2 regions of the Microbispora sp. NPDC004025 genome follow, and region 1 is predicted to be linked to the other one. Evidence: predicted binding sites of a transcription regulator. Region 1 holds the regulator's gene; the other holds the start of a gene.
The links. The regulator LexA, encoded in region 1, represses DNA repair genes until DNA is damaged. The targets are predictions, from matches to a motif close to TCGAACANNTGTTCGA.

Region 2: a site for LexA is predicted at 2,535-2,550, ahead of ACWEQG_RS38020 (Rv2578c family radical SAM protein). Genes of this name have one in related genera too.

What each region holds. Positions count from the first base shown of each region.
Region 1 covers NZ_JBSGHN010000015.1:117,184-121,685, reverse strand. Annotated here, with positions in the region: gene ACWEQG_RS31015 (vitamin B12-dependent ribonucleotide reductase) at 1-179, opposite strand, end outside; gene nrdR (transcriptional regulator NrdR) at 300-764, opposite strand; gene lexA (transcriptional repressor LexA) at 1,197-1,913, shown strand; gene ACWEQG_RS31000 (MalY/PatB family protein) at 2,003-3,097, shown strand; gene ACWEQG_RS30995 (cellulase family glycosylhydrolase) at 3,107-4,502, opposite strand, start outside.
Region 2 covers NZ_JBSGHN010000027.1:20,825-25,326, forward strand. Annotated here, with positions in the region: gene ACWEQG_RS38005 (lysophospholipid acyltransferase family protein) at 1-458, shown strand, start outside; gene ACWEQG_RS38010 (penicillin-binding transpeptidase domain-containing protein) at 519-2,141, shown strand; gene ACWEQG_RS38015 (DUF3040 domain-containing protein) at 2,169-2,423, opposite strand; gene ACWEQG_RS38020 (Rv2578c family radical SAM protein) at 2,559-3,602, shown strand; gene ACWEQG_RS38025 (class I SAM-dependent methyltransferase) at 3,619-4,329, shown strand; gene ACWEQG_RS38030 (glycosyltransferase family 4 protein) at 4,410-4,502, shown strand, end outside.

The sequences.
Region 1 (4,502 bases):
AAGTTGACCGAGCCGTCCCGCCAGTTCGTCATCACGACGTCGCGCCGCTCCCAGCGGACCTCGTCGTACGGGTGGACGCCCGGGGTGGTGAAGACGCGCTTCATCTTCAGGCCCTTGCGCGGGCGCTTGCCCCCCCGGCCCCCCGTACCCGATACGGTGCCGCTCACGGTCTCCGTCATGACTTCCCCCTCCCAGGGCCCGATGGAGCCCCTTCTCCGGACCACGCTCGTTACAACCACATCGTCGCGCCGCGCCGTCGCGCGCCGCCGTCCGCCTCGTCCCGGTCCCCCGGAAGGCGCCTACTTCTCGCCCCCCGGGCCGTGGGCCGCACGGAGCCGCTCGATCTCCGCCTCGAAGTCCGCCAGCGTCTCGAAGCTGCGGTAGACCGACGCGAAGCGCAGGTAGGCCACCTCGTCGAGGTCGCGGAGCGGACCGAGGATGGCCAGACCCACCTCGTGGGAGGCGATCTCGGCCGCACCGGTGCCCCGGATGCTCTCCTCGACCCGCTGCCCGAGCTGGGCGAGGGAGTCCTCGCTGACCGGGCGTCCCTGGCAGGCCCGCCGCACGCCGGCGACGACCTTCTCCCGGGAGAACGGCTCGGTGACCCCGCTGCGCTTGCTCACCATCAGCAGCACCGTCTCCTGGGTGGTGAACCTGCGCCCGCATTCGGGACAGGTGCGCCGGCGACGGATCGCTGCCCCGTCCTCGGCGGCGCGGCTGTCCACGACCCGCGTGTCGGGGTTGCGACAGAACGGACAGTGCACTCCATCGCCTCCCTGAACGCCCATCCCGAACACAAGGTGTGGTGAACTTACACCGGTGTGACTACTAGATGTTGTGGTCCAACCGTAGAAGTGCCCGACCTTGAACGCAAGTCGAACCGGCCTTGGGAGGGGAAGTGCCTGTTCGGCGCGCGTGTCGCGCCTCCGGTCACGGCCGCCTCACCTGCCCCGCCGGTCGCGGAATAGGCCCTTTACGGCGCCTTTCCTCGCCGATTTCCGCAGGGCCTCTGACCTGGACGTACATCGGCCCTGGAAGATCGGGTAAATCGAACACGGGATCGATCGAACTCCCGTACGATGAGGGGAACGGCGAGATCGGCGATTTCGCTGGATATCGAACAATTGTTTGACGGTGATCTTGAATCGCGGTACGGTCGCTCTGTGCGACATGAGGAACACGGATTGAGAGGTGGCATCGTGGGTGACCGAAGTGAGCAAGCGGATGGCGTCAGCGACCTCGCGGTTCGCAGGCGCGACTCGCTTGGCCTCACCCCCAGGCAGCGGAAGATCCTCGAGGTGATCCGCGACTCGGTCCAGCAGCGCGGCTATCCGCCGTCCATGCGGGAGATCGGGGAGGCAGTCCAGCTGACGAGCACCTCCAGCGTGTCGCACCAGCTCACGGCGCTCCAGCGTAAGGGTTACCTCCGGCGCGACCCGCACCGCCCCCGCGCCCTGGAGGTCCGGCTGCCCGGAGAGCCGGTGCTGTGGGTGGATCCGGACGCCACCACGGAGGAGGAGGCCGGGTTCAGCCGTCCGACGGCCGCCTACGTGCCGCTGGTCGGCCGCATCGCCGCCGGTGGTCCCATCCTCGCCGAGCAGAGCATCGAGGACGTGTTCGCCCTGCCCAAGCAGCTCGTGGGCGAGGGCACCCTGTTCCTGCTCCAGGTCTCCGGCGACTCGATGATCGAGGCCGCCATCGCCGACGGCGACTGGGTCGTGGTGCGGCAGCAGCCGGTCGCCGACAACGGCGACATCGTGGCCGCCATGATCGACGGTGAGGCCACCGTGAAGACGTTCAAGCGCAAGGACGGGCACGTGTGGCTGGTGCCCCACAACCCCAACTACGAGCCGATCCCCGGTGACGAGGCGACCGTGCTCGGCAAGGTCACGGCCGTCCTGCGCAAGCTGTGACGGCGTCGGCGCCCCGTGGCACGACGCGCCGCGGGGCGCGACGACCACCCCTTTCCGCTGGTCACTAATTCGCAATTAGGGTGAGTCGGGTGAATCTCGACTCGCTGTCGCTGGATGCGGCCCGCCGCCGTGACGGAATCAAATGGGCCCACGCCGCGTCCGGCGTCATCCCCGCCTGGGTCGCCGACATGGACTTCCCCGTGCCCGACGCGGTCACGGAGGCCATCGCGAGACGCGCCGCCACGGATCTCGGCTATCCCGCTTGGCTGGACGAGCCGACCGCCGGGCCCCTGGCGGAGGCGTTCGCCGAGCGCATGGAGGCGCGGTACGGCTGGCGAGCGGATCCGGCCCACGTGCGGTCCTACACGGACCTGAACCAGGCCCTCCAGGTGCTGCTGCACGTCATGACCGAGCCCGGCGACGCCGTGGCGCTGCACGTGCCGGCCTACGACCCCTTCCTCGGCACGATCACCGGGATGAACCGCCGCCTGGTGCCCATGCCGCTCACGGCCGACGGCAGGTTCGAGGTCCCCGGCGAGCCCGTCCGGGTGCTCCTGCTGGTCAACCCGCAGAACCCGTCGGGCCGCTCGTTCACCCGTGAGGAGCTCGCGGCGGTCGCCGCGTACGCCGATCTGCACGGCACGCTGGTGATCGCCGACGAGATCCACGCGGACCTGACGTACGCCCCGGCCCGGCACATCCCGTTCGCCACGATCCTTCCCGAGCGCACCGTCACGCTGACCTCCGCCAGCAAGGCCTTCAACATGGGTGGCCTGCACTGCTCGGTGGCCCACATCGGCGCGAAGGACGCCAGGGACGCGCTCGGCCGCCAGCCCGCCCACATCTACGGGGCGCCGAGTGTCCTCGGCGTGGAGGCCACGGTGGCCGCCTGGCGGCACGGCGACGCGTGGCTGGAGGAGGTGCTGACGATTCTCGACCGCAACCGCAGGCGCATCGCCGAGCGGCTCCCGTCGGTCGGGTACCGCATGCCCGAGGCCACCTATCTCGCGTGGCTCGACTTCGGCGTGCCCGGCGCGGCGCACTTCCTCGAGCGGGAGGCCCGGGTCAAGCTCAACCCGGGCCCGAACTACGGAGGCGGCGACACCTTCGCCCGCCTCAACTTCGCGACGTCGGCGGCGATCCTGGAGGAGATCCTGTCCAGGATCGCCGCCGCGCTGGCGTGAGGCGCCCGCTCAGCTCGCCGTGCAGCTCACCGAGGACGGAACGCCGTTGCTGCCCGACCAGCTGCCGTTGAAGCCGAACGTGGTCGAGGCCCCGGCCCCGAGCGCGCCGTTGTAGGACAGGTTCGTCACCGTGACGTTGGCGCCGCTCGCGCTGAGCGTGCCGTTCCAGAGCTGGCTGATGCTCTGGCCGTTCGGGAAGGACCACTTCACGGTCCAGCCCGAGATGGCCGAGTTGCCGGCCTTCACGGTGACATCGCCCTGGAAGCCGCCGGGGTACTGGTTGGCGACCTTGTACGTGGCGGTGCAGGTCTTGCCCCCCTGAGACGACGGCGACGCCGACGGGGACACCGGAGGCGACACCGAGGGGGACACCGGCGGCGACACGCTCGGCGAGACGCGCGGCGAGGGCGACACCGGCGGGTTGTCGCCCACCGGCGGGATGAGGTACGGCGAGATGATGCTCTGCTTGGCCTGGTCGACCGTGGCCCAGTCGTCCTTCAGGATGCCGCCCGTGTCACCCGAGTTGGGGTTCCACGACCAGTAGGTGAAGGACATGCCGTTCACTCCGGTGCCCATGTACTTCATGAGCTCCTGGAGCCAGACCTTGTCGATGTTGCTGGCCAGCGTGGTGCCGAACTCGCCGACCATGATCGGGGCGATGTTCTGCTTGTACAGGTAGCCCCAGTACTTGTCCCAGATGGCCGGCATGTTGGCCGGGTAGTTCGGGTCGTCGAACCAGTTCTGGTGGAAGACCGACGTGGCGTACTCGTGCGGCGAGTAGACGAGCCGGTTGGCCACGTTGAGCCGTACGGGGAACTGGCCGGCCTTGGTGAGGTTGCCGCCCCACCAGCCGCAGTCCTCGTCGTTGCTGGGGTCGTTGTCCCAGACGTTGGACAGGCCGCCGCTCGGGCAGCTCACGCCCTCCACGAAGATCAGCCAGTTGGGCTGCACGGACAGGATCGCGTTGCCCGCCCGCTCGGCCGCCAGGCGCCAGTCACGCGACTGGTCGCCGCAGCCCCAGCAGGAGCCGGTCGCGTTCGGGTTGGTGCCGTCCGCGTGCGGCTCGTTGTGCAGGTCCGCCCCGATGACGGTGGGGTTGCCGGCGTAGTGCTGGGCCAGCGACTTCCAGTTGCTGATCCAGGTCGACTCGGGGACGCCGGAGGTGTACCACAGGGCGGTCTGGCCCGCGCTGGTCGGCCGGTGCCGGTCGAGGATGATGCGCATGCCCTTCTGGCCCGCGTAGTCCACGACCTTGTCGAGGATCTGCAGCGGCGACAGGCCGATCAGGTCGGGGTTGGAGGCGGTGTTGACGCTCGTCGCCTGCGCGCCCGGCTTGAGCGCGTCGTCGGAGAACGGCACCCGCAGGGTGTTGTAGCCCAGGTTCGCCATGAGGTCGATCTGGCTC
Region 2 (4,502 bases), on a different contig from region 1:
ACCCCGTCGTGGCGGCATGGATGCGCTCGATGGGGGCGATGGAGATCGACCGCGAGAACGTCACCGCCGCCCAGGACATGCTCGACGCCGCGGTGGAGGTGCTGAAGGCCGGCGAGTTGTTCGGCATCTATCCCGAGGGCACCCGCTCCCCCGACGGCCGTCTCTATCGGGGGAAGGTCGGCGTGGCCTGGCTCACGCTGACCACCGGCGCCCCGATCGTGCCCGTCGCCATGCTGGGCACCGAGAAGGTGCTGCCGCCCGGCGCGTCGGTGCCGCGCCTGCACAGCATCGGCGTGCGGTTCGGAGAGCCGCTGATCTTCACCGGCGACGCGGGCAACGCCCGGGACCGGCGGCGGGTGACCGACGAGGTCATGGCCGCGATCCAGCGCCTGTCCGGCCAGGAGTACGTCCCCCGGTACGGCGCCAGCGTCAAGAGCGCCGGGGAAACAGGAGTGTAAATAACGATTTGGCCCCGCTAGGCTCTGGTCCCGACCGCAAGGCCGTCATTGGGGGTGCACGTGCCGCGAGGACGTACTGTCGCGATCTCGGCCGCCGTGGCCGTCGTGCTGGTGGGGGCCGCCGCCGGCGGCGCCTACTACGTGCTGCACACACGCGGCACGCCGCAGGAGACCGCTGCGCGGTTCACCGCGGCCTGGTCGCGGGGCGACCTCGCGGCGATGAAGGCCGAGCTGGCCGCTCCCGCCCCCGGCTTCGACGCGGCGTACGCCGAGCTCACCAAGAACCTCGCGGTGGCGAAGGTCTCCGTCCGCGACGTGCGGGCCGGCGCGGCGAAGGACGACAGGGCGACCGCGTCCTACACCGCCACGGCCACCGTGAAGAACGTCGGCGACTGGACCTACCGGGGCTCGCTGAAGCTGGTGGTCAAGGACCACTACTGGAAGGTCGACTGGTCGCCGGCCGCGGTCCACCCCGCGCTCGACGGGACCAACCACCTGGCGCTCAAGACGTCATGGCCGCAGCGGGCCGCCATCACCGGCGCCGGCGGCGGCCGCATCGACGGCGGCGACGTGGGCGGCTCGGTGCAGCAACTGGTCGGCTTCCTGGACAAGGCGACGGACAAGGACGTCGAGAAGCTGGGCGCCGCCTACAAGAAGGGCGACGCTGTGGGCCGCGGCGGCCTGCAGGAGACGTTCCAGAAGCAGCTCGCCGGCACGCCCACCACCGAGATCCAGGTGGTGGGCGAGAGCCGCGAGACCCTGCACGCCGTCGAGGGCTCCCCCGGCAAGGACCTGCGGACCAGCCTCGACCTCAAGGTGCAGGGCGCCGCCGCCGACGCGGTGCGCGACCTGGACAAGCCCGCGTCGCTCGTCGCGGTCAGGCCCTCGACCGGCGAGATCCTCGCCGTCGTCAACAACAAGGGCGGGTTCAACCGCGCACTGGACGGCAAGTACGCTCCCGGGTCCACGTTCAAGACGATCACCGCTGCCGGGCTGCTGGCCGAGGGACTCACCCCGTCGAGCCGCGTGACCTGCCCGAAGGAGGCGGTCGTCGGCGGGCTGAAGATCCGCAACTCCGACCACGAGGCGTTCGGGTCGCTGTCGTTCCTCGACTCCTACGCCCACTCCTGCAACACCACGTTCGCCCCGCTCGCCGCCGACAAGCTGGGCGCGGCCAAGCTGTACGACCTGGCGACGGACCTGGGCTTCAACCAGCCGCTGCGCATCGGCGTCCCGGCGACCGCCGGCAGCATGCCGAAGGCCACCAGCGACGCCGACCTGGCCGCGGAGTCGTTCGGGCAGGGCAGGATCACCGCCAGTCCCCTGGTGATGGCGACCGTGGCCGCGGCGGTGGCCGACGGCTCCTGGCGGCCGCCCACACTGGTCCCCTCGCTGAAGCAGAAGGCCGCTCCCAGGGAACTGCCGGGCGACGTCGTCACGGGCCTGCGGTCGATGATGAGAGCGGTCGTCACCAAGGGCACCGCCCACGCCGCCGGGCTGCCCGCGGGGACGGCGGGCAAGACCGGGACCGCCGAGTTCGGCACCGGGCCTGAACTCGACTCGCACGCGTGGTTCATCGGGTATCGCGGCGACCTGGCCTTCGCCGTCGTCGTGGAGGCGGGCGGCATGGGCGGCGGCGTGGCCGCGCCGGTCGCCGCGCGCTTCCTCAAGGGCCTGTCCTGACCCCGCGCGAGTGAGATGACGCCGGCGCTACACGGGGAGAGCGGCCGCGTCGTGCCGCAGGGCCATGACCAGCAATGTCGCGATCAACGTGGCGATGAGCAGCCAGCTCACCGCGATGATCACGGTCGAGCGGCCCGGCCGGCGGCCGGAGGCCCGCTCCTGCCGTCCACGCTCCGCACGGTGGTTGAACGACTCGAGCCTGGCCGCGAGCTTCGGATCCTCGTCCGTGAGGTGCCGCTCGATCATCGCCAGCATCCGCTCTTCGTCCTGCGACCAGGCCATCGCGCAACACTCCCAGAACGCAAGGTATGTGCCGACGTTCTGCCCAGCGATGAAGATCGTTAGCCGTTTCCAGGCTCGCGATTTACGACGTGTTGCATGTTGCGATCTCGATCGAACCTCTGTTCTAATCAGGGGGTGCGATGGGACGGGCTGCGCCTCGAGACCGACGAAGGCGGGCAAAGGGAGACGACACCCCTGTTCGCCCGGTCGGCCGTGATGAGGACCTTCGACACCCCCGAGTTCCGCGGCGTCACCTTCTACGAGATCCACGCGCGGTCGATCGTCAACCGGGTCCCCGCGGCGAGCCGGGTCCCGTTCGAGTGGACCGTCAACCCCTACCGCGGCTGCACCCACGCGTGCACGTACTGCTTCGCCCGCAGGACGCACGAATACCTCGACCTGGACTCCGGGCGCGACTTCGACTCGAAGATCGTGGTGAAGGTCAACGCCCCCGACCTCGTACGCAGGGAGCTGGCGGCGCCCCGGTGGCGCGGGCAGCCCATCGCGATGGGGACCAACGTCGACTGCTACCAGCGGGCCGAGGGCCGCTACCGGCTGATGCCCGGCATCCTCGGCGCCCTGCGGGACGCCCGCAACCCGTTCTCCATCCTGACCAAGGGCTCGCTCATCCTGCGCGACCTCGATCTGCTCGCCGAGGCGGCCGAGGTGACCGACGTGAGCACGGCCGTCTCGATCGGGTTCACCGACGAGTCGCTGTGGCGGGCCGTCGAGTCCGGGACCCCCGCGCCGCGCAAGCGGCTGGAGGTGTGCGCCGCCCTCAACGAGCGCGGCGTCGCGTGCGGCGTGCTGATGGCGCCGATCCTCCCCTATCTGTCCGACTCGCCCCGGGCACTGGAGACCACCGTCCGCCGCATCGCCGAGGCCGGCGCCACGCACGTGACGCCGATCGTGCTCCACCTGCGGCCCGGCGCGCGCGAGTGGTTCATGGCCTGGCTGTCCCGCGAGCACCCCCGGCTCGTCCCCCGCTACCTGGAGCTGTACGGCAGGGGCGCCTACGCCCCCAGGGCGTACCAGGAGCGGATCGGCGAGACCGTGCGGGCGCTCGCCCGCGAGCACGGCGTGGGCCGGTCGGCCCCGCGTGGCGCTCGTGCCGCGCGACGGCTCGGCGAGCGGTCGGTCCGCCCGCCCGCGGCGGCCGAGCAGCTCACGCTTCTGTGACCCGGAGGCGTGGCCCGTGCGGATACGATCGGCCACCGTGCAGGACGACGCCGGGAACACCGGAAACGCCGGGGATGCCGGGGATACCGAGGAATTCGTGCGCGCGCACACCGGGCTCGCGGCCGTGCCGTACGTGCCGGAGATACGGCTGCATGTGATCGCCACGCATACCAAGCGGGGCGCCGGTGAGGACGACCGCGTGTACGAGCTGTGGGAGCGCGCCGGGCGGCTGCCCTTCTGGGCCTGCCCCTGGGCCGGTGGGCAGGCGCTGGCCCGGCACGTGCTCGACCATCCCGAGATCGTGCGGGGGCGTACCGTTCTCGACCTCGCCACCGGCTCGGGACTGGTCGCGGTCGCCGCGGCGCTGGCCGGAGCCGCCCTGGTCGTCGCCAACGACGTCGACCCGTACGCGCTGGCGGCCGTCAGGCTCAACGCCCGCGTCAACGGCGTCGCGGTGCGGGTCGCCGGGGGCGACCTGCTCGACGGGACGCCGTCCCAGCAGGTCGTGCTGGCCGGGGACGTCTACTACGAGGAGCCGCTGGCCCGGCGGGTCACCCCGTTCCTGTCCCGCGCGGGCGGCGACGTCCTTATCGGGGCCCCCGGCCGCGCCTGCTGCTATCTCCCGGACGGCGTTTTCGAGCCGGTCGGCGTGCATGAGGTGCCCGCCGCGCTGGAGGACACTCCCAGCAAACGGACGACCATATATCGGCTTTCATGCACAACGTGACTTAGATCACAACAACGAGGCAACTGCCGGTTACGTCATAGGGAAAGGGGATCTTCGTCTGACACGAACGGGGCGTGACTGTGTCTTCTCTTCACCGCAGGGTGGCCAGGAAAGCGGCCAGGGTGGTCGTACGGGCGCTGGAGGCCCGTGACCGGCAGCGTGCCCGGTCTGCG